DNA from 2 places in the Kineococcus sp. R86509 genome. Region 1 is predicted to be linked to the other one. Evidence: riboswitches for the same ligand, from Rfam matches in the RefSeq annotation. Region 1 holds a riboswitch; the other holds the start of a gene.
What was found. Region 1 has a riboswitch for S-adenosylmethionine ahead of SJY07_RS08905 (MFS transporter). Riboswitches for the same ligand answer to the same signal wherever they lie in the genome.

Region 1 (14,448 bases):
AGCATCGGCTCGACGGGCGGGTTCAGCGGCAGGTCCATGGCGTTCACTCTGCCGCAGCGTGACGCCCGCCACGACCCTCCGGCGGGGTCTGGTGTACTTCGGCGGGTGAGCGTGAAGACCGTCGTCCTCGACGACGACCCCACCGGGACCCAGTCCGCGACGGGGGTGCAGGTCCTGCTGGAGTCCGACGCCGACCGCCTCGAGGCGGCCCTGCGCGACGCGGACGGCGTCTACGTGCAGACCAACTCCCGTGCCCTCGACGAGGCGTCCGCCGTCGCGCTGGTCGCCCGGATCCGGGCCGACGCCCTCGAGGCCGGCGCCCGGCTGGGGGTCGAGGTGCGGTTCGTGCTCCGCGGGGACTCCACGCTGCGCGGGCACGTCTTCGCCGAGACCGGGGTGTTCGCGGGCGCCGAGGACGTCGTCCTCTTCGTCCCGGCCTTCCCGGCGGGGGGACGGACCACGATCGGCGGGGTGCACCTCGTCCGCACCGCGGACGCTGACGTGCCCGCGGGGGAGACGGAGTACGCGGGCGACCCCGTCTTCGGCTTCCGCAGTTCCGCGCTGGTCGACTACGTCGCCGAGAAGTCCCCCCGCACCGGCGTCGGGGTCCCGCTCGACGTCGTCCGCGACCCCGCGCGGTTGGCGCAGCGGTTCGCGCAGGCCCCGGCGGGTTCGGTGCTGGTCCCCGACGTCGAGACGGACCGGGACGTGAGCGCCCTCGCCGACGCCGTGCGGGGGGCCGGGCGCGGGATCGTCGTGCGGTGCGCGGCACCGCTGGCCGCCGAGCTCGCGGGGGTCGTGAGCGCCGGGTACCTGCCGCGGCCGCTGGTCGCGGACCGGCCGCGGGTCCTCGTCGTCTGCGGGTCGCACACGGCGGGGGCGCAGGCCCAGCTGGACGTGCTCGGGAAGGAGTGGGGTGCCTTCGAGCCGGTCGCGACCGGCGACGCGCTGGACGACCCCGTCTGGGCGGGTCGGGAGCTCGGCGAGCGCGCGGGACGGGTGCTGGCGCGCCAGGGGCTCGTCGCCATCGCCAGCGAGCGGGTCCGGATGTCCGACCACGGCACCCTCGCCCACGGCGAGGCCGTGATGACCGCGCTGACCACCGCCGTCGCCGACCTGCTGCCGCACGTCGACGCCGTCGTCAGCAAGGGTGGGATCACCGCGGCGGAGGTCGCCCGCACCGGGATTGGCGCGACCAGCGCGTTCGTCGAGGGCCAGGTCGCGGCCGGGATCTCGGTGTGGGTGATGCGGACCCGGGACGGCCGCGAGGTCCGCCAGGTCGTCGTGCCCGGCAACGTGGGCGGCCCGGACGCCATCGCCGACGCGGTCGCCGCCCTCGGTGTCACCGCCCGGTGAAGGGGCGGATCGCGCTGGCGGCCCTCGCGGGCCTCGCGAACGCGAACTTCCTGCTGGCCCCGCTCGTCGGGGCCCGCATCGACCTCACCACCGGCGTCATCAGCGAGCTGTCCGTCCCCGGCGAACCGGGGTCGGTGTGGTTCCGCCTCGGTGACGGCAGCGCCGGGTTGCTGTGCGCGGTGCTCGCGCTCCCGGTCTGGCGCAGCGGGTTGCGCCACGCCCGCTTCCGCGCCACCTGCCTGACCGCGTTCGGGCTGACGACGCTGGTCTCGGCGATCGTCCCGCTGACCTGTGCGCCCTCCCTCGGGGTGTGCCCGGCGTCGTCGGCGGGGCCGGAACTCCTGCACGACGGGGTCAGCGTCATCGGCACCCTCGGGGCCGTCCTCGGTGTCCTGGAACTCGCCTGGCGCGCGCGGGGGTGGGCGTTGAAACCCCTCGCGGTGCTCTCCGCGGCGGTCTCCGGCGGCGCCGGGGTCTACGAGGTCGTGACGTTCCTGCAGGGCGGCAACGGCGGCGGTGGGGACTCCCAGCGCTACCAGGTCCTCGCGGTGTCGGCGTGGGTCCTGCTTGAGGTCGTCAGCCAGTGGCGCGAGCGGGGAACCTCCCGGGAGGCCCAGGTCCCTTCACCGGTGTGACCACGAAGGATCGCAACGCCGGCCAGGGGCCGCCGGGCTTCGCCGAGTTCGCCACGGCCCGCTATCCGGACCTGGTGCGGCTCGGCACCCTGCTGACCGGCGACACCCACCTCGGCGAGGACCTCGCCCAGACCGGGTTGCTCGCCGTGCTGCGGGCCTGGCGTCGCCTGCACCCCGACGGCCACCCCGAGGCCTACGCCCGCGTCGCGATGACCCGGGCCGCCGCGAAGGCCGGTCGGCGACGCTGGCGGGGAGAGACCCCGACCGGGGAACTGCCGGAACGGGCGGACACCGGCGGCGACGTCGACGCCGCCCTCGACGCCCGGCGGATGCTCGCCGCGCTACCGACCCCGCAGCGTCTCGTCCTCGTGCTCCGGTTCTGGCTGGACCTCTCCGAGCAGCAGACCGCCGACGCCCTGGACTGCTCCCTCGGCACCGTGAAGAGCCGCACCTCCCGCGCGCTGAAAGCGTTGCGCGAGAGCACTTCGATCGTGAACGGAGTCCGGTGATGGACGACCTCGACGTCAAGGAGCTGCTCGCCACGGCGGCGCGCACCCGCCCGGTGGAACTCCATCCCGTGCACGCCGTCCTGCGGCGACGGCGCCGCGCCCGGACCAGGGCCGCCGGGTTCGCCGCCGGCGCGCTGGTGATGGCCTCGGTCCTGACCGTGACGGTGGGTCCCGACGTGGTCTCCGGACTCGGACGGGCCGTGCCGGCCGGTCAGGTCACGGCCCGGCCCACCGCGCCCCCGCGGGACAGCGTCGACGCCGACGAGGTGCGCGTCGCCCAGGAGGCCTTCGTCGCGGCCCTGGCGGCCCACCTACCGGGCGCACCCGCCGCGGAGGTGGGCCCGGTCAGCTGGGAACCGACGCCCGGGGTGTCGAGGACCTTCGGGTGGGAGGCCGACCTCACGCTGACGGGCAGCGACCCCGCGGTGCTGCTGACGATCACCGTCGAGGACTCCCGTTCCCCGAACCCACCCGTGGACGGGTGCAGTGGCGACGTCGTGGGCGACTGCTTCGCGGGCGGTGACGACGCCGGGACGACGTGGGCGAGCTGGCGGCAGGCCGTCCACACCGGTCCGGACGACGCGGTCGTCGTGTCCTCGCCGGTGGCCCGCGCGATCCTCCCCGACGGCCGGTTCGTGCAGGCCGAGGGCCGCGTCGTGAGCACCCCCGACCGTCCGCTGCGGGCCGGGGACATCTGGCCGCTCGGGTCCCCGGTGACCCCCTCGGCGCTCGCGGCCCTCGTCACTGACCCACGGCTCGCGGAGGTCCCGCTGCCCTGACGGCCAACCAGCGCTGCACCCATTGCGCGACACACCGGTCGGGATCGTGGATCACCCGGCGTTTCCCACGGTGGGTGCAGCGCTGGTTCACGCCGTGGACTGGGAGTGCTCCTCCGGGATCGCCGGCGACCCGGCGAGCACCACCGAGCACGCCACCACCACGACGAGCGCGACGACCGCCGCCGGCCGCCACCCCGCCCGCACCGAGTCGCCGAGGAGCGCGAACCCCGCGACGGCGGGCACCACGACCTCCACCGACCACAGCAGCGCCGTCGCGGGCCCGACCGCCCCGCGTTGCAGGGCCGCCGCGTAGCCGAGGGTCCCGGCGACCCCGGACACGAGCACGGCCCAGCCGACGGGTTCGAGGGCGACCCGCCACCACTGCTCGGGGATCGTCACCGCCCGCGCGCCGAGGGCGGCGACGGAGTACCCGAGCCCCGCGAGGACGGCCTGCGTCGCGGAGCCGCTGCGACGCAGCGCCAGGACGGCCACGAACAGCAGGACCGCGGCGGCGCACAGTCCGAGGTCCACCGCGGAACCGGGCGAGGGCGAGGGTTGCTCCGTCCCCGAACCGCCGACGACCCCGAGGGCGGCGACGAGCAGCAGCACGGCCGTGGTGTCCCGACCGCGCAACCGCGACCCCAGGAACACCCGGGCCAGCAGCACGGTCAGTGCCAGCGAGCCCGCCAGCAGCGACTGGACCGCGAACGTCGGCAACCGGCGCAGCGCGACCAGCGACAGCAACCAGGCCAGCCCGTCGACCCCGAGCCCGCTCAGGTACAGCGGGGAGCGCAGCCCGGAGCGGCGCACGCCCACGGCCTGCAGCACCGAGCCCGCCGCGTAGCCCAGCGCCGCGAGGACGGCGGTGACGAGGGCCAGCGTCACGGACGCCGGCCGAGGAACCGTCCCACGACGGGGAGTTCCGCGACCCCCTCGGCGTCGGCGATCGTGAACCCCTGCGCCGCGGAGAACTCCACGGAGTCCAGCACGACGTAGCGGGGTCGCCAGTCCGGGTCGTACTTGGCGTTGAACTTCCACAGCGACTCGATCTGCGCGCTGCTCGACAACGCGTGCAGCGCCCGGCGCCCCAGGTCGGCGAAGGTCCCCTCGCGTTCGCCCGACACGATCTCGCGCAGCACGGCGAAGTTGAGGCCCAGCCCGCGCAGCCCGTTCTCCACGAGGTGCTGGGCCGTCGCCACGATGAGGGCGTCGGTCAACCCGTTCGGCACGTCCTCGGCGGTGGAGCGGCGCATGACGTCGAGGGAGTACCCCTGCACCAGGGCGGCCGGGGTCCACTGGATGAAGCCCGCGGCCCGGCCGTCGGCGAACCGGGCGATGCTCACCAGGACGCCGGTGTCGGCGGGGTCGAACAACCGGGACAACGTCATGGAGTAGCCGCGTTCGGCCTCCCCGTGGCGCGACTCCCCGGAGATCGCGAGCAGCTCCTCCTTCACCGCTTCCGGCAGCGTGGGCCCGTCGTGGAACTCCACGGTGATCCCGGCCTTCGCGACCCGGTTCACCGAACCCCGGAGGCTCTTCATGCTCGAGCCCTTCAGCGAGAACTGCGAGCAGTCCAGGACGGCCTCGTCGCCCAGGTACACCGGTCGCAACCCGACCGCCTCGTAGGAGGGCAGCCAGTCGGCGCGGGCCCCGACGACGGCGACCGACCAGCCGTTGCGTTCGACGTGGTCGAGGAACTCCACGAGGAGGGCGCCGCGGCGTTGCGGTGGCCCGATCGGGTCCGGGGAGACGAGGCAGACCCCGTTCCGGACGCTGTGCGCGACGACGCCGGTGCCCTCCTCGAAGGAGGCGAAGAAGAAGTCCTTGTCGTCGCGCAGGGCGAAGTAGTCGAGGGTCTCCCCGCCCCAGCGCAGGACGACCTCACGGGCGCGTTCCCGTTCGGCGCGGCGCTGTTCACCGCTGAGCATGTCCGGGCGGTGCGGGGAGAAGAGGACCCAGCCGAGGACCACCAGCAATGTCAGCCCGAGGGCGAGCAGCGACGGGTTCAGCAGCGGCAGGAAGGCGTGGCCCCCGTCCCCGCGCAGCTTCGGGAACGGCGTGCGCTGGTCACCGACGAGGCGCTGGACGACCGCCTCGATCGTCTCGCCCGGGTGCCGCTCGGCCCCGACGGCCACCACCAGCGCGGCCGAGACGACCAGCGAGACCAGGGCCCCGATCGCCAGCACCCACCCGACCCGCCGGGCCCGGGCCGCGCTCGGCAGCACCGGGAACGACCGCGCGTTCACCGCCAGCCAGACCAGGGCGACGACGTCGAGCACGGCCTCCTCGACGTCGATGCCCTTCAGCACGTGCAGACCGGCCGACGCGGCCAGCAGGCCGATCGTCGTGCCCCAGGCGAGCCGCTGGCCGCGGCGCAGGCCCCGGGCCAGCAGCAGCAGGGCGATCGAGACCGGCACCAGGACCGTCTTCGCCCCCAACGGGACCGCGAGCGGCAGCACGTCCAGCAGCGGGGCGAACCGTTCGCGGAAGGGCGGGGTGATGGCGGAGACGACACCGACGAGACCGAGGAAGGCGACCGCGACGGCGCCGATGCGGCGGATCCGCCCTCGTCGCGCGCGGCCGGCCAGCAGAGGAGGGAGCACGCAGAGCAGTCTGCTGCCTCCGGCACAGCTGACGCACGGTCACGGGTGCCCTCGCGGTCAACTCCCGGTGGACTCCCAGACCCGGGGCCGTCCCCGGCGGCGCACCGCGTCCGTCGTGAGCACCGCCAGCGCCACCCAGACCAGCCCGAACCCGACCCAGCGCGACGCCGGCATCGTCTCGCCCAGCACCAGCGCCGCGACGAACTGCAGCACCGGGGTCAGGTACTGCAGCATCCCGATGACGCTCAGCGGCACCCGGCCGGCGGCCACCGCGAACAGCAGCAGCGGGCCCAGGGTCAGCGGACCGGACAGCACCAGCAGCACGGTGTGCCAGGCGCCGAAGCCGGTGAAGGTCAGCCGGTCCCCGAGGACGAGCAGCGCGGCGGCCGCGGGCAGGGCCAGGAACCCGGTCTCGACGCTCAGCCCCGTCAGCGGGTCCACCCCCGAGCCGTGCCGGGCGAGGCGGTTCTTCAGCAGGCCGTAGCTGCCGAAGGAGACGGCCAGCGTCAGCGCCATCCACGGCAGCCGCCCCAGGTCCGCGGTGATGACGGCGACCGCGGCCAGCCCGATCCCGACGGCGATCCACTGGGTGCGGCGCAGCCGTTCCCGCAGCACCACCACCCCGAGCAGGACGGTCAGCAACGGGTTCACGAAGTAGCCCAGCGAGGCCTCGAGGACGTGACCGGTGACCACGGCGAGGCCGTAGACGCCCCAGTTCACCGCGATCGCGACGGCCGCGACCGCCAGCAGCCCCCGTTGCCGCGGCGAGCGCAGCACGGCCAGGACCGCGGGCCACCGGCGCAACCCGGTCACCACCAGCACCGACAGCGCCAGCGACCAGAGCACCCGCCAGGCCAGCAGCTCCACCGCGCCGGTCGGGGCGAGGGCGTGGAAGAAGAACGGGAAGAGGCCCCAGACGCAGTAGCAGGCGAGGCCGGCGAGGACTCCGGTGCGCGTCCTGTGCTCGGCCGAGGGAGACTCGGTGTGCTCTGCTGCGCGCTGGTCCACGGGGGTCATCGTGGCGTCGGCCGCTCCAGCGGGCCGCGTTAGGCTTGCCTTCCACGTCATCCCAGCGCGCCACCCAGCACGTCACCACCTACGAGAGGGACACCGAGAGCTGTGACCGATTCGAACCGTCCGCTGCGCGTCGCCGTCGTCGGAGCCGGACCGGCCGGGATCTACGCCTCGGACATCCTCTCCAAGGCCGACCTCACGGCCACCGGTTTCGACGGGGTCGGCATCGACCTCTTCGAGCGCCTCCCCGCGCCGTTCGGTCTGGTCCGCTACGGCGTCGCCCCCGACCACCCGCGCATCAAGCAGATCATCGTCGCGCTGGAGAAGGTCCTCGGCCGCGGTGACGTCCGGTTGCTGACCAACGTCGACTTCGGCACCGACGTCACCCTCGAGGAGCTGCGCCACCACTACGACGCCGTCGTCTTCTCCACCGGCTCGATCAAGGACGCGACGCTCGCGATCCCCGGGGTCGAGGCCCCGGAGAGCTACGGCGCGGCCGACTTCGTCTCCTGGTACGACGGGCACCCCGACTACCCGCGCGAGTGGCCGCTGGAGGCCGAGACCGTCGCCGTCCTCGGCGCCGGCAACGTCGCCCTCGACGTGGCCCGCGTGCTGGCCAAGCACGCCGACGACCTGCTGCCGACGGAGATCCCGGCCAACGTCTACGAGGGGCTGAAGTCCTCCAAGGTCAAGGACGTGCACGTCTTCGCCCGCCGCGGTCCCGCGCAGGCGAAGTTCTCGCCGCTGGAGCTGCGCGAACTCGGGCACGTGCCCGACGTCGACGTCATCGTCGACCCCGAGGACTTCGAGTTCGACGAGGGCTCGATGGAGGCGATCGCGAAGTCCAACCAGACCAAGCAGGTCGTGAAGACGCTCACCGACTGGACGCTGAAGGAGGGGGAGTCGAGCGCCTCGCGCCGGCTGCACCTGCACTTCCTGCACGCCCCGGTCGAGGTCCTCACCACCGAGGACGGGCACGTCCGGGGGCTGCGGACCGAACGGACCCGCCTCACCGGCGACACCTCCGTCGAGGGGACCGGCGACTTCCACGAGTGGGACGTCCAGGCCGTCTACCGCGCCGTCGGCTACTTCGGCTCCCCGCTGGAGGGCGTCCCCTTCGACGAGTTGAAGGGCGTCATCTCCAACCACGAGGGCCGCGTGCTGGCCCCCGGGGGCGAGACCGTCGAGGGCGTCTACTGCACCGGCTGGATCAAGCGCGGCCCCGTCGGGCTCATCGGGCACACCAAGTCCGACGCCTCCGAGACGGTCAAGCACCTCCTGGCCGACGCGGCCGCGCTCCAGCGCGCCGAGGAGCCCGACCCGCAGACGATCCTGGACTTCCTGCGGGGCAAGGGCGTCGACGTCCTGACCTGGTCGGACTGGGAGGTCCTCGACGCCCACGAACGCTCGCTCGGCGAACCCCACGGCCGCCAACGCGTCAAGGTCGTGTCCCGCGAGGACATGATCAAGCACTCCCGCGGGACGGTCTGACGTGCGCGTCGTCGTCTGCGTCAAGCACGTCCCCGACATCCAGTCGCCCCGCTCCCTGGGGGACGACGGGCGCCTGGTCCGGGGCGGCGACGACGACACCCTCAACGAGCTCGACGAGGACGCCCTCGAAGCCGGGCTGCGCACGGCCGAGGCCGCGGGCTTCCCCGGTGAGGGCCACGACGTCACCGTCCTGACCCTCGGCCCGGCGCCCGCGGTCGAGGCGCTGCGCCGCGGGCTCGCGATGGGCGCGTCCACCGCCGTGCACGTCAGCGACGAGGCCGTCGCCGGCTCCGACGCCATCGCCACCGCCCGGATCCTCGCCGCGGCGATCGCCAAGCTGCACGCGGAGGACCCCGTCGACCTGGTGGTCGCCGGGATGGCCGCGCTCGACGGGCTCACGTCCCTGGTCCCCGCGGCGCTCGCGGAACTGCTCGGGTGGCCGCAGCTGACCCTGGCCGACGAGATCACCCTCAGCGAGGGTGTGGTGCGGGTGCAGCGCGAGACGTCCACCGACGTCGAGGTCCTCACCGCCCCCGCGCCCGCGGTGCTCTCCGTCACCGACCAGGCCTTCCGCGCCCGCTTCCCGAACTTCAAGGGAATCATGGCCGCCCGCAAGGCACCCGTGACGTCGTGGACGCTCGCCGACCTCGCTCTCGACCCGGCCACGGTCGGGTCCGCCGGCTCCGCCACGACGCTCGTGCACGCGCAGCCGCGCCCCGAACGACCCGACCGGATCGTCGTGACCGGGGACGCGGAGACCGTTCCCGCCCTGGTGGACTACCTGTCGCAGAAGGGTTTCCAGTGAACGTCCTGGTTCTCGTGGACCACGCCGACGGCGCCGTCCGCCCCACCGCGCTGGAACTGCTGACCCTCGCGCGCGACCTCACGAGCGCTTCCGGTGGTGTCGTCGTGCACGCGGTCTGGGTGGGGGAGTCGCCGCAGACGGAGCTCCTCGCCGCGCACGGCGCCGCGACGCTCCACCAGGTCCACGTCGACGGGGCCGACGCCCAGCTGACGGCCTCCGTCGTCGACGCCCTGCAGACGGTGATCACCGCCGTCGAACCGTCGCTGCTGCTCGTCGCCTCGACGTTCGAGGGCAAGGAGGTCGCGGCCCGGCTCGCCGTCCGCGCCGGCGCCGGGGTCGTCACCGGGGCCGCCTCGGTCGCCGTCGAGGACGGTCGGTGGGTCGCCCGCAAGAGCGTCCTCGCCGGGTCCTGGGACACCGCCTGCGCCGCGACGGGCCGGCTCGCCGTCGTCGCGCTGGCCCCGAACGTCGTGCCGGCCGCGCCGCTCGCCGTCCCCGCCGACACGACTCTCGTCGAGCACACCGTCGCGGCCTCCGCGGCGGCCAGGGCGGTCACCGTCGTCTCCCGCACGAAGCGGCCCACCGGCGACCGGCCGGCGCTGGCCGAGGCCGAGGTCGTCGTGGTCGGCGGCCGCGGTGTCGACGGGGACTTCTCCGGGGTCGAGGAGCTCGCCGACGTCCTCGGCGCGGCCGTCGGCGCGACCCGCGTCGCCACCGACGAGGGCTGGATCGGGCACGAGGCCCAGGTCGGGCAGACCGGCGTGACCATCTCGCCCCGCCTCTACATCGGCCTCGGCGTCTCCGGCGCCGTCCACCACCGCGGGGGGATGGACGCGGCCGGCACGGTCGTCGCCGTCAACAACGACCCCGACGCCCCGATCTTCGAGTTCGCCGACTACGGGATCGTCGGCGACCTCGGCGAGGTCGTCCCCGCGCTCGTGGCGGAGCTGCGGGCCCGCCGCCCCTGACCGCGGGGCGGCGTCAGGTCGCCGGCGCGAACCCCGGCGCCGACCCCAGCCAGGTCAGCGCCTGCGGGACGATGCCCGCCCAGATGCTGGTCCGGTGACCGCCCTGCTGCTGGGTGACGAGGGTCATCGTGGTGGGCCCGTGCACCGCGCTCGCGAGCGCCTGGGTGCTCGGCCAGGACAACCCGTCCTCCTTCGACGCCAGCGCCCACAACCGCACGGCCGGCGGGTTCTGCTTCGCGAGGGCGACGAGGTCGTAGCGCTTCGCCGGGGGGCTGTCCGCGGAGAACGGCTTCCAGGACCCCAGGTCGAGGCGTGAGTAGCCGCCGAAGGCGATCGCTGCGCTGAAGCGGTCGGGGTGCAGCATGGCCATCTCGTTGGCGCACCACCCACCCATGGACAGCCCGATGGTGGCCCACGACCTCGCCTGCCTGCTCACCGTGTAGTGCTGTTCGACGTAGTCCGGGACGTCCTGCGACAGCCAGGTCTCCAGCTTCGGCTGCCCGTCCCCACCGTCGACGCACTCCGTGTCGCGCCCGGCGGGCACCTCCAGGGTCGGGATGACCACCACGGACGCGGCCAGCTGGTGCGCGGTGACCGCGGCGTCCAGCGAGGGCAGCAGGTGCATCGCGTCGAGCCACTGCTCCGGGGTCCCCGGGTAGCCGTGGAAGGCCTCGATGACGGGGTACCCCCCGGCCGGGGCGGGAGTGGTGCCGTACCCGGTGGGCAGGACCACCAGGGCTTCGGCCGTGGTGCCGGAGCGGGGACCGGGGACCTGGGCCCGCCAGACCCTCCCGTCGTAGCCGTCGAGACGGACGGGGGCGGCCTCGGACGCCTGGGCGGTGGCCGACCCGCTGGCCTGCGTGGTCGTGACGACCTGCTGGGTCCCGAGGAGGTCCGCCCAGTCCGAGAACAGGCCGAACTGGGCGTTGACGACGAGGAAGACGGCCATGAGGACGCTCACGTTGACCCCGAGCAGGGCCACCGAGCGTCCCAGGACGGCGAGGAACCCCCGCCGGGCCAGCCCCCGCCAGCAGACGACCAGCGCCACCGTGGCCACCACTGCGACGCCGATGGCGATCCACCTCGTCAGCGGATCGTCGAGACCCACCCCACACCCCCCGTGCCAGAACCGGCGCGTGGTGCGCCGGGACCACCATCGGTCACCACAGGCGGAGGAGTGCCCTTTCTCAGCGATCTCCCGGCGAACCGGCAGCACCCTCCGAGCCGGCGAGCACGTCCAGCACGGCGTCCGCGATGGCCCGGTGCCCGGCGGCGTCGGGGTGGTCGCCGTCCGCGGCGAGCAGCGTCGTGGGGTCGCCGGTCCCGTCGACGCCGTGGAACACCGGACGCAGGTCCACGAAGAGCGCCTTGCTCCCCACCGCGGCAGCGAGGCGGTCGTCGAAGGCGTCGGTCAGGGCGACCTGGTCGTGCAGCTCGGCCGGGGTGTACTCCTGCTCGGCGACCTCGCCGTCCAGGCCGACGGCCCAGTAGTCGAGGACCACGACCCGGGCCCCGGTGGCCCTGAGCTCGTCGACGGTTCCCGCCAGCGTCGCCACCACCCGCTCGATCGTCGCGTCGGTGTCGACGGCTCCCGCGGTGGAGGTCGCGAGGTCGACCTGTTGCACGAGGTCGTTGGCCCCGGCCTGCAGGAGCACGACGTCCGGCGCACCGAGCCGGGGTCCCTCGTCCGCCGAGAGCTGCTGCAGGACGGAGTCGACGTCGGTCGAGGTCGCGCCGCCGCTGGCCCGCTGCACCACGTCGGCCTCGCCCTCGGGCGCGAGGCCGTCGGCGACCAGGTCCGGGAACGCGGTGCAGCCGCAGACGTCCCCCGCCGGCACGGAGTCGCCCAGGGACAGCAGGCGCAGGGGGGCGGAGGACGAGGCGGCGTCGTCGGGACCGGCGCAGGCGGCCGCGCAGACGGCCAGCAGGAGGGCGACGGTCCGGGAGGTGCGCGGGGAGCGGGCCCGCGGGAAGCTCACCCGCCCACTGTGGCACCGGCGCGCGCCCCGCGCTCGGGACCGGGTCCCGGTTTGCCTGGTGCGCGCCCCCGTCGTAGGTTCGCCCCAGCCATCCAGAGCGACCGAGAGACCTGGCTCGTCGACGTCGCAGCAACCACCCCGCGGGGAAGGTGCTACCGCCAGGACCGATGGGAGAACCGTTCTGTGAGCACCCTGCACGACACCGTCCTCGCGACGCCCAGCGAACCCCTCGTCCGCCGCCGGGCGGCGCTGGGGAGCTTCGTCGGCACCACCATCGAGTGGTACGACTACTACCTCTACGGCACGGCCGCGGCGATCGTCCTCGGCCCGCTGTTCTTCCCGAACGTCGGTGGCGCGGTCGGCGTGATCGCCGCGTTCGCCACCTACGCCGTGGGTTTCGCCGCCCGCCCCCTCGGCGGTGCGGTGGCCGGTCACATCGGCGACCGGGTGGGCCGCAAGGCGGTCCTCGTGGCCTCGTTGCTGGTCATGGGGATCTCCACGGCGGCCATCGGTCTGCTCCCCACCCACGACCGGATCGGGGTGTGGGCCCCGGTCCTGCTGGTCGCGGCGCGACTGCTGCAGGGTTTCTCGGCCGGGGGTGAGTGGGGCGGGGCCGTCCTGCTCGCCGTCGAGCACGCCCCCACCGGCCGGCGCGGTCTGTTCGGCGCGATCCCGCAGATGGGTTCCGCGGCCGGCATGGTCCTGGCCAGCGGGGGTTTCTGGCTCACCCGCACCCTGAGCTCGAGCGAGGACTTCCTCGCCTGGGGGTGGCGGATCCCGTTCCTGGCCAGCGCCGTGCTCGTCGTCATCGGGTTGGTCATCCGGCTCAAGGTCACCGACTCCCCGGCGTTCACCGCGCTGCGCGAGGCCGACGCCACGTCGCGCCGACCGGTTACCGAGGTGCTGGCGACGAACAAGCGCGGGGTGCTCCTGACGACCGGCATGCGGTTGGGCCAGAACGGCGCCTACGTCCTCTACACGGTGTTCGCGCTGAACTACCTGACCAACCACGTCCGCGAGGACGGGGCCGACGTCGGGCTGCTCGCCGTCCTCGTCGCCTCCGTCGTGAGCCTCGCCGCCACCCCGTTGTGGGGTCTGCTCTCGGACCGGGTGGGTCGCAAACCCGTCTACCTGTTCGGGTCGGTCCTCACCGCGGTGTTCACGGTGCCCGCGTTCCTGCTGCTCGACACCGGCTCCACCGTCCTGATCGTGGGCGCGATGGTCATCGCGATCAACCTCGGTCACGACAGCCAGTACGGCGCGCAGGGCGCGTTCTTCGCCGAGCAGTTCGACAGCCGCACCCGCTACAGCGGTGCGTCCCTCGGGTACTCCATCGGCGCGGTCCTCGGCGGCGGTCTGACCCCGCTCATCGCCGCGTCGCTGCTGGCCGCGGGGAACGGTTCGCCCTGGATCGTCGCGGGGTACCTGAGCTTCCTCGCCGTCCTCACCACCATCTCGGCGGCGCTCACCCGCGAGACCGCGCACCGACCTCTGGAGGGACTGTCCCGTTGAGTTCTGAACCGTTGCGCCTCAACGCCTTCGCCATGGCCTGCGTCGGCCACCAGGCCGCGGGGCTGTGGTCGCGACCGGAGGACCGTAGCGCGGACTACCGGACCCTCGCGCACTGGACGAACCTCGCCCGACTCCTCGAGCGCGGGGGTTTCGACGCGCTGTTCCTCGCCGACGTCCTCGGCACCTACGACGTCCACGGGGGATCGCGCGACGCGGCGGTCCGCGCCGCCGTGCAGGTCCCCGTCAACGACCCGCTCGCCGCCGTGTCGGCGATGGCCGCGGTCACGGAGAACCTGGGTTTCGGTCTCACGGTGACGACGACGTACGAGCAGCCGTACTCCCTGGCCCGCCGGCTCACGACGCTGGACCACCTCACCGGCGGCCGCGTCGCGTGGAACGTCGTCACGGGCTACCTCGACTCGGCCGCGAAAAACCTCGGTCTCACCGCCCAGGTCGCCCACGACGAGCGCTACGAGGTCGCCGAGGAGTACCTGGAGGTCTGCTACAAGCTCTGGGAGGGTTCCTGGGAGGACGACGCCGTCGTCCGCGACGCCGGGCGCGGGATCTACGCCGACCCGGCCAAGGTCCACGACATCGACCACCACGGGAAGTACTTCGACGTCCCCGGGGCGTTCCTCTGCGAACCCTCACCGCAACGGACGCCGGTGATCTTCCAGGCGGGGTCCTCGCCCCGCGGGCAGGAGTTCGCGGCCAGGCACGCGGAGTGCGTGTTCATCATCGCGCCGACCGCGAAGATCGCCCGCAGGTCCGTCGACTCCCTGCGCGAGCAGGTCGAA
Region 2 (14,448 bases), 610 kb from region 1:
CCCTGGTGGCGGACCTCGACGACCTGGCCGGCCTGTGCCGCGCGCTCGTCGCCCAGGAGGCGGCCGAGGGCGTGGTCTACCTCGAACCCGCGATCGAACCCCAGCTCTACGCCCCCCGGCTCGGGAGCCTGCGCGAGGTGACCCGGGTCGTCGTCGACGCCCTCGGCGAGGCCGGACGGGAGCACAGCGTCGAGGTCGGCTCGATCCTGACGCTGAACACCGACCAGGACGAGCCGATCGCCGCCGAGCTCGCCGCGGTCGCCGCCGAGTTCGCCGGCCGCGGGGTGACCGCGTTCGGGACGGCCGGGTTCGAGGAACCCTCGGGCCTGCAGCGCTTCACCGGGGCGGCCGCGACGGCCCGGGCAGCGGGCCTGCCGGTCGTCGCGCACGCCGGGCAGACGGGCGGCTGGGAGTGCGTCGCGGAGGCGATCGACGTCCTGGGCGCCACCCGCATCTCCCACGGCGTCCGCTCGGTCGAGAACCCGGCCTTCGTGCGCCGCCTCGCCGACGAGGGCATCGTGCTCGACGTCGCCCCCGTCTCCAACGTGGCGCTCGGCATCGTCCCCACGCTCGCCGCGCACCCCGCCCCGCTCCTGCACGCCGCGGGCGTGGGGATCACCCTCAACGCCGACGACCAGCTCTGGTTCGGTCGTGGCGTCAGCCACCAGTACGCCGTGGCGCGCGAGGTGTGGAAGCTGAGCGACACCGACCTCGCGGCCCTGGCCGGGCACGGTCTGCGGATCGAGGGCATGAGCCCGGCGACCCGGCACCGCCTCGGCGCGGGTCTCCTCGACTGGCTGGAGCGCAGCCCGGCGGGCGTCCCCGCGTGAGGGAACCGCACCACCTGCTGCTGAGCGCCTTCGAGATCAACGGCCCCAACCTCACCAGCCAGGGGTTGTGGGCCCACCCCGAGCAGCACACCGACCGCTACCTCGACCTCGCGCACTGGACGTCGCTGGCCCGGCTCCTCGAGGACGGGGGTTTCGACCTGCTGTTCCTGGCCGACTCCCCCGGCTACCCCGTGCTCGAGGGCCGCACCCCGGCCGTGACCTTCGAGCAGGGGGTCGAGATGCCGACCAACGACCCCCTGCTGCTGGTCCCGGCGATGGCCGCGGTGACGAGCCGGCTCGGGTTCGCGGTGACGTCCTCGACGAGTCTGGAGGGCCCCTACCCGAACGCCCGGCGGTTCGCGACGCTGGACCACCTCACCCGCGGGCGCATCGGCTGGAACGTCGTGACGACGTCGGCGGGGGTGGTCAGCGCGCTGCACGGACGCGAACCGCTGCCCCGCCACGACGAGCGCTACGACATCGCCGACGAGCACCTCGACCTCAGCTACCGGTTGTTCGAGGGCAGCTGGGAGGACGCCGCCGTCCTGCACGACAAGGCGACGCGGCGCTACGCCGACGCGCGTCGCGTCCACGAGGTCCACCACCACGGCCGCTACTTCCACTGCGACGGCTACTTCAAGGTCGAGCCCTCCCCGCAGCGCACCCCCGTCCTCTTCCAGGCCGGCGCCAGCGAACGCGGTCGGGAGTTCGCGGCCACCCACGCCGAGGTGGTGTTCCTGCAGGGCCGCGACGCCGGGACGCTGCGCCGCCAGGTCCTCGACCTGCACGCCCGGGCCGCCCGGCACGGACGCGGCCCGGGGTCGCTGCGCACCCTCGTCGGACTCACGGTCGTGCTGGGGCGCGACCGGGACCACGCCCGCTCCCGCCTCGAGGAGTACCTGTCCTGGGTCGACCCGGAGGCCGCCCGCGCCTACTACGCCTCGATGACCGGCGTCGACCTCGCCGCCCTGGACCCCCGCGGGAACTTCTCCGACGTCCGCACCGAGGGCGGGCGGACCCAGGTGGAGCGCTACCGGGACGAGACGGTGGCCCACGCGCGCGCCGACTTCCTGCGTTTCGGGATGCGGGAGTTCGTGTTCACCGGCACGGCGGGCGACGTGGCCGACGCCATGGAGGCGCTGGTGCGGGAGACGGGGATCGACGGGTTCAACCTCACCCCGTTCGTCGTACCGGGCTCCTACGCGGAGTTCTGCGAGCAGGTCGTCCCCGAACTGCGCCGGCGGGGCACGCTGGCGCCACCACCCGGTCGCGACGCCCCAGGCCGTACGCTGCGGGAGGTGGTCTTCGGTCCGGGCCGCACGAGGCTGCCCGCCGACCACCCCGCGGCCCGGTACCGCCATCCTCCCGAGGAGTCGACGTGAGCGAGATCCCCGCCACCCCCGAGACGAGGGTGGGCGGTGTCGACGTCGAACTGAACGGCATCAACACCGTCGCCGAGTCCGAACGCCACGGCAGGCCACGCGACCTGTTCTGGCCGTGGTTCGCCGCCAACGTGTCCGTCCTGGGAGTCAGCTACGGCTCGTTCGTCCTGGGTTTCGGGATCTCGTTCTGGCAGGCCACGGCCGTCTCGATCGCCGGGGTGTTCCTGTCCTACGTGATCGTCGGCCTCGTCGCGATCGCCGGGAAGCGCGGTTCGGCGCCCACGATGACGTTGTCCCGCGCAGCCTTCGGGGTCGACGGGAACCGCCTGCCCTCGTTGGTGTCCTGGCTGCTGACGCTGGGCTGGGAGACGTCGCTGGCGGCCGTCGCCGTGCTCGCGACGGCGACCGTGCTGGACCGCCTCGGAGCCGGTGGGGGCACGGGCACGAAACTCGTCGCCCTCGTGATCGTCGTCGGGCTGATCGTGCTCGGCGGAACCCTCGGGTTCAGGGTCATCATGCGGATGCAGCGCTGGATCACGGTCGTCACCGCGGTGCTGACGGTCCTCTACATCGTCTTCGCGGCCGACTCCATCGACCTGGACGCCGTGAACGCGCTCCCGGCCGGGGACGCCGCGGCGGTCGTCGGGGCGTTCATCCTCGTGATGACGGGTTTCGGTCTCGGGTGGGCCAACGCCGCGGCGGACTACTCCCGCTACCTCCCGCGCGAGGCCTCCAGCGGCGGGGTCGTGTTCTGGACGACGCTGGGTTCCTCGCTCGGCCCGGGCGTGCTCCTCGTCTTCGGCGCGCTCGTCGCCGGGTCGTCGAAGGACCTCAGCGGCCGGATCGCGGCGGACCCCGTGGGGGCGCTCACGGACATCCTGCCGACGTGGTTCCTCGTCCCGTTCGTCGTCGTCGCCGTCCTCGGCCTCGTCGGCGGAGCGGTCATGGACATCTACTCCTCCGGCCTGGCGCTGCTGAACGTCGGACTCCGGGTCCCCCGGCCCGTGGCGGTCCTGATCGACGCCTGCCTGATGATCGCCGGGGCCGTCTACATCGCGTTCTTCTCGCAGGACTTCCTGACGCCGTTCCAGGGGTTCCTGATCACCCTCGGCGTCCCGATCGCCGCCTGGGCGGGGATCTTCCTCGCCGACCTCTCGCTGCGCCGCGGTGACTACGCGGAGGCAGAACTCCTCGACTCCCGCGGGCGCTACGGCTCGGTGCGCGGCCTGTCGGTGATCACCATGGTCGTCGCGACCCTCGTCGGCTGGGGTCTGGTCTCGAGCTCGGTGTCGTGGCTGTCCTGGCAGGGATACCTCCTCGCCCCCCTCGACCTGGCCCACTGGGTGCCGCCGACCGGTGGCGAGGACGGCTACTGGGACAGCAACTGGGCCTACGCCGGCCTCGGCGTGGTCATCGCCTTCGTCCTCGGCTTCGTCGCCGTCCTCCTCGGCGGGCGCCGCGCCGTCGCCCTCCAGGAGGAACGCGCCTGACGCTCGTCGCCGGGGGGATCGTTGACTCCACGGTCCCGCGGAGTGGGACCGTGGAGTCAACGATCCCCCTCCCGGCGGGGCTCAGCCGCGCTGGACGGAGACCTTGGGCGGGGTCTGCAGGGTCTGGGCGATGACGCAGTAGCGCTCGGCCAGCGAGATCATCTTGGCCTCGGTCGCCTCGTCGGCGTCGGAGGTGAACGTGAAGGTCAGGGTGACGTCGGTGATGCCGACGGGCACCTCGCGCGAGACGCCGAGCGTGCCGCGGGCGTCCCAGTGCGCTTCGGCGGTCACCGACGCGTTGCGCAGCTCCACGCCCATGGCGGTGGCCACGCTGCGCAGGGTCACGCCGGCGCAGGCCGCGACGGCCTCGCAGAGCATGTCGGCGGAGCACGCCTCGGTCCCGTCGCCCCCGGCGGCGGGGTGCAGCCCGGCGCGGGTGGTGCCCGCGAACCCGTCGACCGACACGCCGATGGACTGCCCGTCCAGCACCGCCACGGCCTTCGCGGGGACCAGCGCCTGGGCCGGGTCCTCGCGGTAGGCGTCCTTCAACGGCTTCTGCAGGGCCCTCAGTTCGGTCGAATCCACCGGGCGAGCTTAGGCCCCCGTGGGGCCGGCCCCGCAACACCCGCGAAGATGCTGCCGTGAAGTGGACCACTGCCGTCAGCAAGCTCGCCGACGTCGCCCAGGGGTGCGAGCACGCGAACTCGTTGCCCACCGACCTGAACCTCTTCCGCGCCGAGGAGGCGTGGGTCTTCGGCGCCCTGCTCGGCCCGCAGCAGGACAGCGAGGACCCGACGTTCGTCCGGGTCGCCGTCGTCGTCGACCTCCCCGAGGACGAGTGCGCGCTCTTCAGCCGACCGCAGGCCGGTGAGTTCTGGCTCAACGCGTCCGGACTGGCGAAGAGCCCCGTCCAGGTCCTCTTCCGGTCCGCGCAGGCCCCGGTGTGGAACCACCTGGTCGAACGGCCGGTGCGGTTCTGGGCCCGGGAGGAGGGCCTGGACCACGAGGCGCTCCTGCAGCTGCGCAACGGCGACGGCGAGGCGCTGCGCCCCGAGGCGCCCACGGACGGGGAACTGCGCGAACGCCTCGACCGTGACCTGCGCGCGAGCCTCGAGGCACTGCGCCGCACGGCCACCGACTACGACGGGAAGCGTTGGGCCCGGGCCAACCACAAGAAGCTCGGCGACGCGCTGGCGGACGCCGCCCTGGGCCTGCTGAGCCTGCAGGACGCCCGCGACGCTCTGAGCGCGAACGGTCCGGACGCGTGAGCGACGAGAAGCTGGCGTACCGGCTGCTGACCGGCCCCGACGACCGCTCCTTCTGCGAGAAGGTCACGGCGGCCCTGGCCGAGGGCTACGTCCTGTACGGCAGCCCGTCGGTGACGACGACGGACGGGCGCACCGTCGCCGCGCAGGCCGTCGTCCTCCCCCACGTCCTGGCCCGACCCGGTGACGGCGGTGCGGCGTGACCGAACGCCTGCGCTGAGACGCGGGCAGTCCTACGGTCGGCTGAACACCGGCGCGGGGGCGATTTGACGGGTTCGACGACGGGAACCTACGGTTCCCCCACGGTCATGAGTGACAGCGACAAGCCCTGGCTCGCTGTCCGGCAACCCTCCCCCGCGGCGGGGTGCCCCAGGTGAAGACCAGGCCGGACGACCCCGTCCGGCAAGCGCGGAACAACGGACGCCGTCGATCACGGCGTGCTGCGAGCCGCGCGCCCGCCGTTCGACCACCGGAGTGCCACCGTGTCCAGCCCCGCCCCCGCCCTGCCCGACAAGCCGAAGCGCCGCGGCCTCCTCATCGGGATCGTCGCCGCCGTCGTCGTCGTGGTCGTGGTGATCGTCGCCGTCGTCCTCGGGACCCGCAAGGACGACACCGCGACGACCACCGCCGCCGGTTCCGCCCCGGCCCAGACCGTGAAGATCGGCGTGGCCGACAAGTCGCTGGACTACTGGACGACGTACGTGGACCTGGCGAAGTCGAAGCTGAACGTGACCGTCGACCTGGTCAACTTCTCCGACTACAGCCTGCCGAACCCGGCGCTGTCGCAGGGCGAGATCGACCTGAACCAGTTCCAGCACATCCAGTACCTGGCGAACTACGACGTCACGGCCGACGACGACATCCAGCCCATCGGTGGCACCGCCATCTACCCGCTGCCGCTGTACTCGACCACGGCGAAGAGCCCGTCGGAGCTCCCCGAGGGCGCGAAGGTCGCCATCCCGAACGACGACATCAACCAGGCCCGCGGTCTGCTGGTGCTGCAGTCGGCGGGTCTGCTGACCCTCAAGGACGGGGGCAACGCCTTCTCCTCGATCGAGGACATCGAGACCAAGAAGGTCGACGTGACCGCCATCGACGCCTCACAGACCGCGAACGCGCTGCAGAGCGGTTCCGTCGCCGCCGCGATCGTCAACGTGAACTACGCGACCAGCGCCAAGCTGCCGGAGACCGACGTCATCGCCAAGGACGACCCGTCCGACCCCTCGGCCGCGCCCTACGTGAACATCTTCGCCGCGCGGGCGAAGGACAAGGACAACGAGACCTACCTGAAGCTGGCGGCCCTCTTCCAGGACCCGGCCGTGCAGACGGTGTTCTCCAAGGACTACCCGAACGCGGTCGTCTCCGACCGCAGCGCCGCGGACCTGCAGGCCGACCTCGCCACCGTCGAGGCCGACGCGAAGGCCGCGAAGGGCAAGTGAGCGCCCTCGTCACGCTGGAGAACGTCTCCAAGCGCTTCGACCGCCGCGACGGCCAGTCCGTCGCGGCGGTCGACGACGTCTCCCTCGACGTCGAGGAGGGAGAGGTCCTCGCCGTCATCGGCTACTCCGGCGCAGGCAAGTCCACGCTCGTCCGCCTCGTCAACGCCCTCGAGCTGCCGACCTCCGGCAGCGTCAGGGTCGGGGGGCAGGACCTGACGAAGCTGTCGGAGGGCGAGCTGCGCAAGGCCCGGTCGAAGATCGGGATGATCTTCCAGCAGTTCAACCTGTTCCGCTCGCGGACGGTCGCCGGGAACGTCGCCTACCCGCTGCGGGTCGCGAAGGTCCCCGCGAAGCAGCGCGACGCCCGCACCGCGGAACTCCTGGACTTCGTCGGTCTCCTCGACCGGGCGCACGCCTACCCGGAACAACTCTCGGGTGGGCAGAAGCAACGCGTCGGCATCGCCCGCGCGCTGGCCACGAACCCCCCGCTGCTGCTGGCCGACGAGGCCACCAGCGCGCTGGACCCCGAGACCACGACCGAGGTCCTGTCGCTGCTGCGGCGGGTGAACACCGAACTCGGGGTGACGATCATCGTCATCACCCACGAGATGGACGCCGTGCGCCAGATCGCCGACCGCGTCGCGGTCATGGAAGAGGGGCGGATCGTCGAGGTCGGCGAGGTCTACGACGTGTTCTCGAACCCGCAGACCGCCGCGGCCCAGCGCTTCGTGCGCAGCGCCACCCACGACCGGCCCCCGGCCGAAACCCTGGCCCGGCTGCGCACCCACCACCCCGGCCGGCTCGTGAGCGTCCGCATCACCGACGAACCCGGTCTGCAGCAGCGCATCGACTCGGTGTTCCGGAGCACCGGCGCGACCGCGGAACTGGTCTTCGGCGGTGTCTCGGAGATCCGCGAACGCCGGACCGGCTCACTGACCTACGAACTCAGCGGCCCCGACGTGGACGGCACGCTCCGTGCGCTCGCCGCCGACGGCGTGCACGCCGAAGAGGAGGTCTGATGGCCGGGGAGGGCTTCTTCGACGGTTTCCTCGACAGCGTCGACGTCTTCCGCGAGTCGATCTGGCAGACGTTGTTCATGACCGGCATCTCGCTGGTCGTCGCCGGCGTCCTCGGGCTCGCGTTGGGCATCGCTCTCTACGCGACCAGGCCGGGCAACCTGTTCGGCAGCCGGTGGGTGTTCGGGATCATCGGGTTCGTCGTGAACCTGGTGCGCCCGATCCCGTTCGTCATCTTCCTGGCCGCCATCAGTCCGCTGCAGCGGGTCGTGGTCGGGACGACGATCGGGACCACGGCGGTCACGTTCGCGATCTCCCTCGCGGCCGCCTTCGCCGTGGCACGCATCGTGGAGCAGAGCCTCGTCAACGTCGACCCGGGGGTCGTCGAGGCGGCACGCGCCGTCGGGGCGGGACGGGTCTCGATCCTGCTGAAGGTCGTCGTCCCGGAGGGCCTCGGGCCGTTGGTGCTCGGGTACACGTTCATCTTCATCGGCATCGTCGACATGTCCGCACAGGCCAGCCTCGTCGGCGGCGGCGGTCTCGGTGAGTACGCCATCACCTACGGCTCGCAGCGCTACGACAACGGCATCATCGTGGTCAGCGTCGTCGCGATCGTGGTCATCGTCCAGGTTGGTCAGCTCATCGGGAACCGAATCGCCCGCGGCGTCATGCGCCGCTAGTCCAGAACTTCCCCGGAACCCCCGTCGTGATCGCGACGGGGGTTCCGCCGTTCAGGGGCAGACCACCTCGTAGACGTCGGTGTGCATCTCGAACCGTTCGTAGCTCTGGTGGTCGGTGACCTCGCCGTCGGAGTTCAACCGGAACGTCCCGGACCCGGCGTCGATCTCGACGACCTTCCCGGTCGCGGTGACGACGTCCTGCCGCTCGACGTGGACCCCGCTGCGCAGTCCGGCGGCGAAGCCCAGGCGGGCGAGGGGGCCGGTGGACTCGGAGACGACGACGTCGGCCAGCCCGTCGTGCGGGTCGGCGCCGGGAACCAGGGGGGCGCCGCCGCCGATGGTGCCGCCGATGCCGATGCCGACCATCAGGACGGGACGCTCCCCCGGCGACACGGTGGTGCCGTCGACGTCAACGCGCAGCCGGAACCCCTTGCCCGCGCTGACCCCCGCCCAGGCCGCACCGACCGGGTAGGCGCCGGCCCGGAGGAAGCGCTTGAGCCGCTGCGCCTTGGCCGTCGCCGACGCCCCGATGCCCGCGTGGACGGTGTTGACGGTGATCCGGTCGTGGGAGTCGACGAGGAGCTCCAGCCCCTTCGGGCTCCCCTGGGCGACGACGCGGGCCGCGGCGACCGGGTCCAGCGGCAACCGCAGCGAGCGGGCCAGGTCGTTGCCGGTGCCGAGCGGGACGATGCCCAGCGGCCCCACCGAGCGGGTCGCTCCCGCGTTCCAGAGCAGTTGCAGCGCAGCGTGCAGGGAGCCGTCCCCGCCCAGCAGCACGACCCGGCGGCCGCCCGCCCCGAGCAGGGCGGCGCGCAGGTCGTCCAGGGAGCTCGTGCGGCGCAGCTCCACGTCACCGTGGCGGCGCAGCTCCTGCACGGCGGCGTCGACCGCGCCGGTCCGCGCCGATCCCGCCCCCGCGTTGACGACGGCCAGGTACTGGTTCCCACTCACGCCTGCCCAACGCACCAGGACGCCGACTCGTGCCGGACGCCCCGGACCTCACAGCGGACGCCAGGTCCCGTCCGCCTCGAGCACCTCGCCGACCCCGTCCCACCGGTAGACGGGGCGACCGCCGCTGACCACGTGCACGGCGCGCGACATCACGTCGAGCGGGTCCCCGGACCAGACGGCGACGTCGCCGTCGAGACCGGGAGCCAGCGACCCGACGCGGTCGTCGATCCCCAGGATCACGGCCGGGTTGAGGGTCAGGGCTCGCAGCGCCTCGCCGGGGTCGAGGCCCTCCTTGACGGCCAGGGTCGCGGAGAGGGCGAGGAACTGGATGGGGACGACGGGGTGGTCGGTGGTCAGCGCGATCCGCAGCCCCGCGCCGGCGAGGATCCCCGGCACGCTCAGCGAGCGGTGGCGCAGTTCGGGCTTCGAGCGCGAGGTGAGCAGCGGACCGACGACGGCCGGCAGCCCCCTCTCGACGAGCAGGTCGAGGACGCGGTGGCCTTCGGTGACGTGGTTCAGGACGAGCCGGTAGCCGAACTCCTCGGCGAGGCGGACCGCGGTCGCGATGTCGTCGGCGCGGTGGGCGTGCTGCTGCCAGACGAGTTCGCCGGCCAGGACCCGAGCGAGGACCTCGGCGTCGCGGTCCCGGTCGGTGGGCGGGTCGAGGGGTTCACCCTTCTCGGCAGCGCGCGTCCGCTGAGCGCTGAACCGTTGCGCCGCAGCGAAGGCGTCGCGCAGGGCGGCCGCGATCCCCATGCGGGTCGAGGGGCCTCCGGAGTTCTTCCGGGGGTTCTCGCCGAGCGCGCTCTTCACCCCGATCGGCGCGCGCAGCAGCATCTGCTCGACCGTGGCCCCCCAGGTCTTCAGGGCTCCGGTCTGTCCCCCGATCACGTTGGCGGAACCCGGCAGGACGGCCACGGTGGTGACCCCTGCGCTCAGGGCGTCGGCGAAACCCTGGTCACGGGGGTCGACCCCGTCCCAGGACCGCAGCCGGGCGCCGCGGGGTTCACCCTTCTCGTTGACGTCGGCCCCGTGCCAGCCCTCCCCCTCGGCGTGGACGCCGAGGTGGGTGTGCGGGTCGACGAAGCCGGGCAGGACGAACCGGCCGGTCGCGTCGAGCACGGGAACGTCCGCGGGGACGGGCACGTGGGCGCCGACGGCGACGATCCGGCCGTCGCGGACGAGCACCGTGCCGGGTTCGCGCTCGCCGTGCCAGTCCGGGGTCAGCCGCAGCAGCGTCCCTCCCACGACGGCGACGTCTCGGGAGACCTGTTCACGGTGCGGTGCGGGCATCCGGCCACTCTCGCAGCCGTCAGGACGGGAGGGAACTCCTGGTCTCCGAGACGTCCACCGCGGCCGCCGGGGCGCCCTGACGGAGGCGGGCCTGGTGAGCGGTCGTGAAGCGACGTTCCACGAGGCGGTGGAACCCGTAGCTGACGGCCAGGGCGAGCGGCAGGACGACCAGCAGCATCACGGCGAACCGGGTGCCCACCCCCCAGGGGCGGTCGAGGGTCAGCAGGTTCCCGAGGCCGAGCAGCGGACTGTGCAGGAGGTAGAGGCTGTAGGACCAGAAGCCGATCCAGACCAGCGGGCGCCACTGCAGGACGGCGTGCACGGGGGTCCGGGTCCCGGCCACGGACTGCTGCGCCAGGGCCAGCAGGACCAGGGCCACCGCCGCACCGACGACGACCTCGGTGAACCACAGGTCGCGCAGACCGTGACCGGGGACGAGCAGGAAGAGGACCGCGACCACGACGACCGCCACCACCGCGAGCAGCCCTGCGCGGGGAACCGCACGGGCCCGGGCGACGTGGCGGGCGGCGACGAGGCCGAAGGCGAAGTCCGCGACGAACCAGAAGTGCGCGCCGTCGAAGCGCGGGAACAGGACGTGGATCCCCCAGCCCGCCGCGACCGCCAGCAGGACCATCGCGACCGCCCCGAACCTGCGCCACACGGGCAGGAGCACGAGGGGCATCACCAGGTACAGCTGCCACTCGGTCGCGACCGACCACATCGGGCCGTCGATCTGCCACTTCCAGTCGCCGCCGAGGTTGTGCAGCATGAGCAGGTGCGAGACGACACCCGTCTCGGTCACGGGAACCTTGCTGTCCCAGGCGGTTCCGGAGACCTGGCGCAGTTGCGGGACGAGGGCGATCAGCAGCAGGAAGAACGCGAGGGCCGCGTAGTAGGGCGGCAGGATCCGCCGCGCGCGGCGCTTCAGGAACGTCGCCCACCCCCGGGTCAACGCGGGGCGGTCCGGGGCGAGCGGGAGTCCGAGGACGAAACCCGACAGGACGATGAACACGGTCACGGCGTACTGGCCGTAGCGCAGGGGCTCGAAGACCGCGGGCAACGCCTCGTGGTCCTGCGTCGTCCCGGTGAAGAGGTAGGTGTGGTGGACGGCGACGAACAACGCCGCGAGGCCGCGCAACCCGTCGAGGAAGGCGAACTCCAGCCGGGGACGTCGGGACGGGACGTGCGTTCCGGTCATGACGACCTTCCCTGGTCGGGGTGTGGAGCGGGGCCGGGAGGCGTCAGGGTCGTGGTGCCGCGCTGGGAGCTCCGGAGGTAGAGCGCGACAGGTCGAGGGCGCGGGCGCTCGAGCGGGCGTGGTGACGTCGGCGCGCCCGGACGACGGGCCGCTCGACCAGGAACCAGCTGGCGGTCGCGACGCCGAGGCTCACCGCGGTGGCGCCTACCGTCACGAGGAGCGTGGGGCGGTCCGCGAACACCGCCTCGGCCCAGACGACGATCGCGTAGTTCCAGAGGTAGACCGCGTAGGAGATCGTGCCGAGGCCGAGGAGCAGTCGTCCGGGGACGCCGCGGACGGTGTCGACGCGGACGGTGTCGACGCGGAGTGCCGCGAGGACGAGGACGACGGCGGCCACGGCGATGACCGGGCCACCGAGGAGGTAGGTCAGGGGGTTCCCCTTGAGTTCGGGCCCGACGCAGAGCAGGGCGAGCACGACGACGGCGATCGCGAGCGCGAGGCGGCCTCCGAGCGGTGCGGTCAGCCGGTCCCGGCCGAGCGCGCGGGCGAGGCCACCGATCGCGAGCGCGACGAACCAGGAGGTGGGCAGCGAGTAGGCGGCGACGGTGCCCCGGCCGTCCCCGCCGACGACGACGACGGTGAGCACCGCGGCGAGCCAGCACAGGAGGACCGCGATCCCCAGGGTGCGGCGGAGGTGACGACCCCGGGAGGCCAGCACGATCAGGAGGGGCCAAACCAGGTAGAACTGCTCCTCCACCGAGAGCGTCCAGAGGTGGGTGGAGGCACTGCCCACCCACACCCCCAGGGGGAGGTCCGCGACGTAGGTCAGCGCCACCGGGACCGCGTAGCGCCAGGTCGGCCCCTGGCCGAGCGGGTTCGCGAGGACGCCGACCAGCGCGAGCACCACCACGAAGGCGATGAGGGCGGGGTAGAGGCGGAACACGCGGTTGAGGTAGAAGCGGCGGAAGTCGACGCGCCCGGTGCGTTCCACCTCACCCAGCAGGATCCCGGAGATCAGCCAGCCGGAGAGGGCGAAGAAGATCGTCACGCCGACGATGCCGGCGCCGCCGAAGACGTCCGGGGCGGCGTGGCGGAGGACGACGAGGCCGATGGCCACACCGCGCAGCACCGTCAGTCCGTCGATGCGGGCCGGGTGGGCGGTCGGGGAAGGCGGTCGGGCATCGCTCAAGGGTCGACCTCCGGCGGTGGTGGCCACGAACCGGCGCACGACGGGGTTCCCGCGGCGCATCCGGACGGGTCGTGGCGGAGAAGAGCGTGGGCATCCGCGTCCGCCTCGGGGACGCGCACGGGCATCCTTCTAGGATTCACTCTGCGCAGTCAAGGGTTACCCCACGTCGTCATCAGGGGAGGACTGCGGGCGGCGGGGAGGAGGCAGTGACGCGGAGTGCACGAGGGCCGGCAGCACGGCTGCACCCCGCAGCAGGTCCGTCCAGGCCGGCCGCGACGGGCCCGGGGCGGGCACCACCACAGGCGGAGACCGCTCGTCACCGGCAGACCGGGTACAGGCGCTCCTGCGTCGGAGGGGGACCGCCGAACGCCGCCCCGCGGGTCAGGGGCTGGAGATCCCGTGCGTGGACCCGCGCAGGACGCGGTCGACCACCGCCGACAGTTCGGGAACGTCCACGACGAGGTCGGCATCGACGTCCGGGAAGCGCAACGGCCACGGCAGGCGAGGTTCGGTGCCGACCACCATGTGGTGGCCCACCTCCGCTGCCGCCGCGAGTTTGACGAACGTCGGGTAGAGAAGACCGCGCGGGGTCAACTCCACGACCGTCGCCCCGGGACGGCAGAACACCAGGTTCGTCAGCCCGGCGCCGTGAACGCCGACCACGAGGTCCGCCCCCGAGAACAGCGAAGCCTCCTCGGCCACGGTCATCCCCCCGGGGTCGACGACCTCGAAGCCCCGCCGGGTGAGCGCGTCCACGACCTCGGGTGCGTTGAGCAGGACCCGGCGGCGTTCTCCCTCCCGTTGGAGCAGCAGCCGCCGACCGCCGGCGCCGGGGGGGACGTGGGCGACGGCGGCACGGACCTGCTCGACCGTCGAGGGCGGGACCCACCGGTTGCGTCCGGGCACGCTCGCCACGAGGAGACGCTCGACGTCGAAGACCTGCCCGCGGGTCTCGACGCCCAGCCGGCGTTCCTCCGGGATGCCGAGGAGGTCGAGCCACTGCCTGATGTACCCCGGAGCGCCACTGGGGATCAGCCACCGGTCGGCCTCCTCCCCCCGCTCGGCGAGGAGGTCGAGGATGCGCACGATCCGGGGGACGACCTGCACCGTCCAGTGGTAGTAGTTCGGCAACCACGGCTGCAGGAGGGAGACGGTGGTTCCCGGCAGCCGAACGGTGGACTCCTGGCGCCACAGCGGCCTCAGGGAACGGGCGGAGAAACCCTCTTCCTGCCAGATGTCCTCGACCAGGTGCCCACGGTGGAAGACCCAACCCTCACGTCCCTGAAGAGTTGCCTGAGGCAATTCCAGCGTGAACTGTTCGGGAACGGAGGAGACGTCGCGCTGGCGGAGGGCCGAGCGGTCCTGGGGGTCCAGGTGGCCCGGCACCGACAACCTCACGTGACGGGAGGTTTCCGTGACGCGGTAGCGGGCTCCGAACGTCGTCAGGGCGGAGGCCGGGACGGTCCGGGCGGTCATCCCGCGGACCTCGCGCGCGAACTGCTCCACGGTCCAGAGGCGGTACCGCGCAGCGCTCGCCGCGAGGTACCGCCGGCCGATGTGTCCACCCACCGAGGAAGGTTGACACCTCAACCGCCGTTTGACCAGCGGATCGGGAAAAGGCCCCGGATCAGCAGGCGGGGGCGACCTTGATCAGGTTGCCGGTGTCGACCCACCGGTCCTGCGTGAACGTCACACCCGGGACCGCGATGGCCGCG

Region 2: another riboswitch for S-adenosylmethionine. It lies ahead of SJY07_RS05865 (MetQ/NlpA family ABC transporter substrate-binding protein); the one in region 1 lies ahead of SJY07_RS08905 (MFS transporter).

The regions. Positions count from the first base shown of each region.
Region 1 is NZ_JAXHCE010000001.1:1,854,644-1,869,091, reverse strand. Features, by position in the region: gene SJY07_RS08970 (ATP-dependent DNA ligase) at 1-38, opposite strand, end outside; gene SJY07_RS08965 (four-carbon acid sugar kinase family protein) at 106-1,356, shown strand; gene SJY07_RS08960 (DUF998 domain-containing protein) at 1,353-1,991, shown strand; gene SJY07_RS08955 (SigE family RNA polymerase sigma factor) at 1,988-2,500, shown strand; gene SJY07_RS08950 (hypothetical protein) at 2,500-3,279, shown strand; gene SJY07_RS08945 (hypothetical protein) at 3,367-4,164, opposite strand; gene SJY07_RS08940 (bifunctional lysylphosphatidylglycerol flippase/synthetase MprF) at 4,161-5,882, opposite strand; gene rarD (EamA family transporter RarD) at 5,940-6,899, opposite strand; gene SJY07_RS08930 (FAD-dependent oxidoreductase) at 7,002-8,387, shown strand; gene SJY07_RS08925 (electron transfer flavoprotein subunit beta/FixA family protein) at 8,389-9,192, shown strand; gene SJY07_RS08920 (electron transfer flavoprotein subunit alpha/FixB family protein) at 9,189-10,160, shown strand; gene SJY07_RS08915 (alpha/beta hydrolase) at 10,174-11,268, opposite strand; gene SJY07_RS08910 (SGNH/GDSL hydrolase family protein) at 11,348-12,139, opposite strand; SAM riboswitch class I at 12,225-12,313, shown strand; gene SJY07_RS08905 (MFS transporter) at 12,323-13,651, shown strand; gene SJY07_RS08900 (LLM class flavin-dependent oxidoreductase) at 13,648-14,448, shown strand, end outside.
Region 2 is NZ_JAXHCE010000001.1:1,242,755-1,257,202, forward strand. Features, by position in the region: gene add (adenosine deaminase) at 1-830, shown strand, start outside; gene SJY07_RS05840 (NtaA/DmoA family FMN-dependent monooxygenase) at 827-2,212, shown strand; gene SJY07_RS05845 (purine-cytosine permease family protein) at 2,209-3,702, shown strand; gene SJY07_RS05850 (OsmC family protein) at 3,784-4,287, opposite strand; gene SJY07_RS05855 (hypothetical protein) at 4,344-4,970, shown strand; gene SJY07_RS05860 (DUF1737 domain-containing protein) at 4,967-5,170, shown strand; SAM riboswitch class IV at 5,272-5,382, shown strand; gene SJY07_RS05865 (MetQ/NlpA family ABC transporter substrate-binding protein) at 5,450-6,406, shown strand; gene SJY07_RS05870 (methionine ABC transporter ATP-binding protein) at 6,403-7,425, shown strand; gene SJY07_RS05875 (methionine ABC transporter permease) at 7,425-8,102, shown strand; gene SJY07_RS05880 (diacylglycerol/lipid kinase family protein) at 8,154-9,053, opposite strand; gene SJY07_RS05885 (amidohydrolase) at 9,102-10,346, opposite strand; gene SJY07_RS05890 (acyltransferase family protein) at 10,366-11,544, opposite strand; gene SJY07_RS05895 (acyltransferase family protein) at 11,588-12,733, opposite strand; gene SJY07_RS05900 (glycosyltransferase family 61 protein) at 13,115-14,302, opposite strand; gene SJY07_RS05905 (hypothetical protein) at 14,361-14,448, opposite strand, start outside.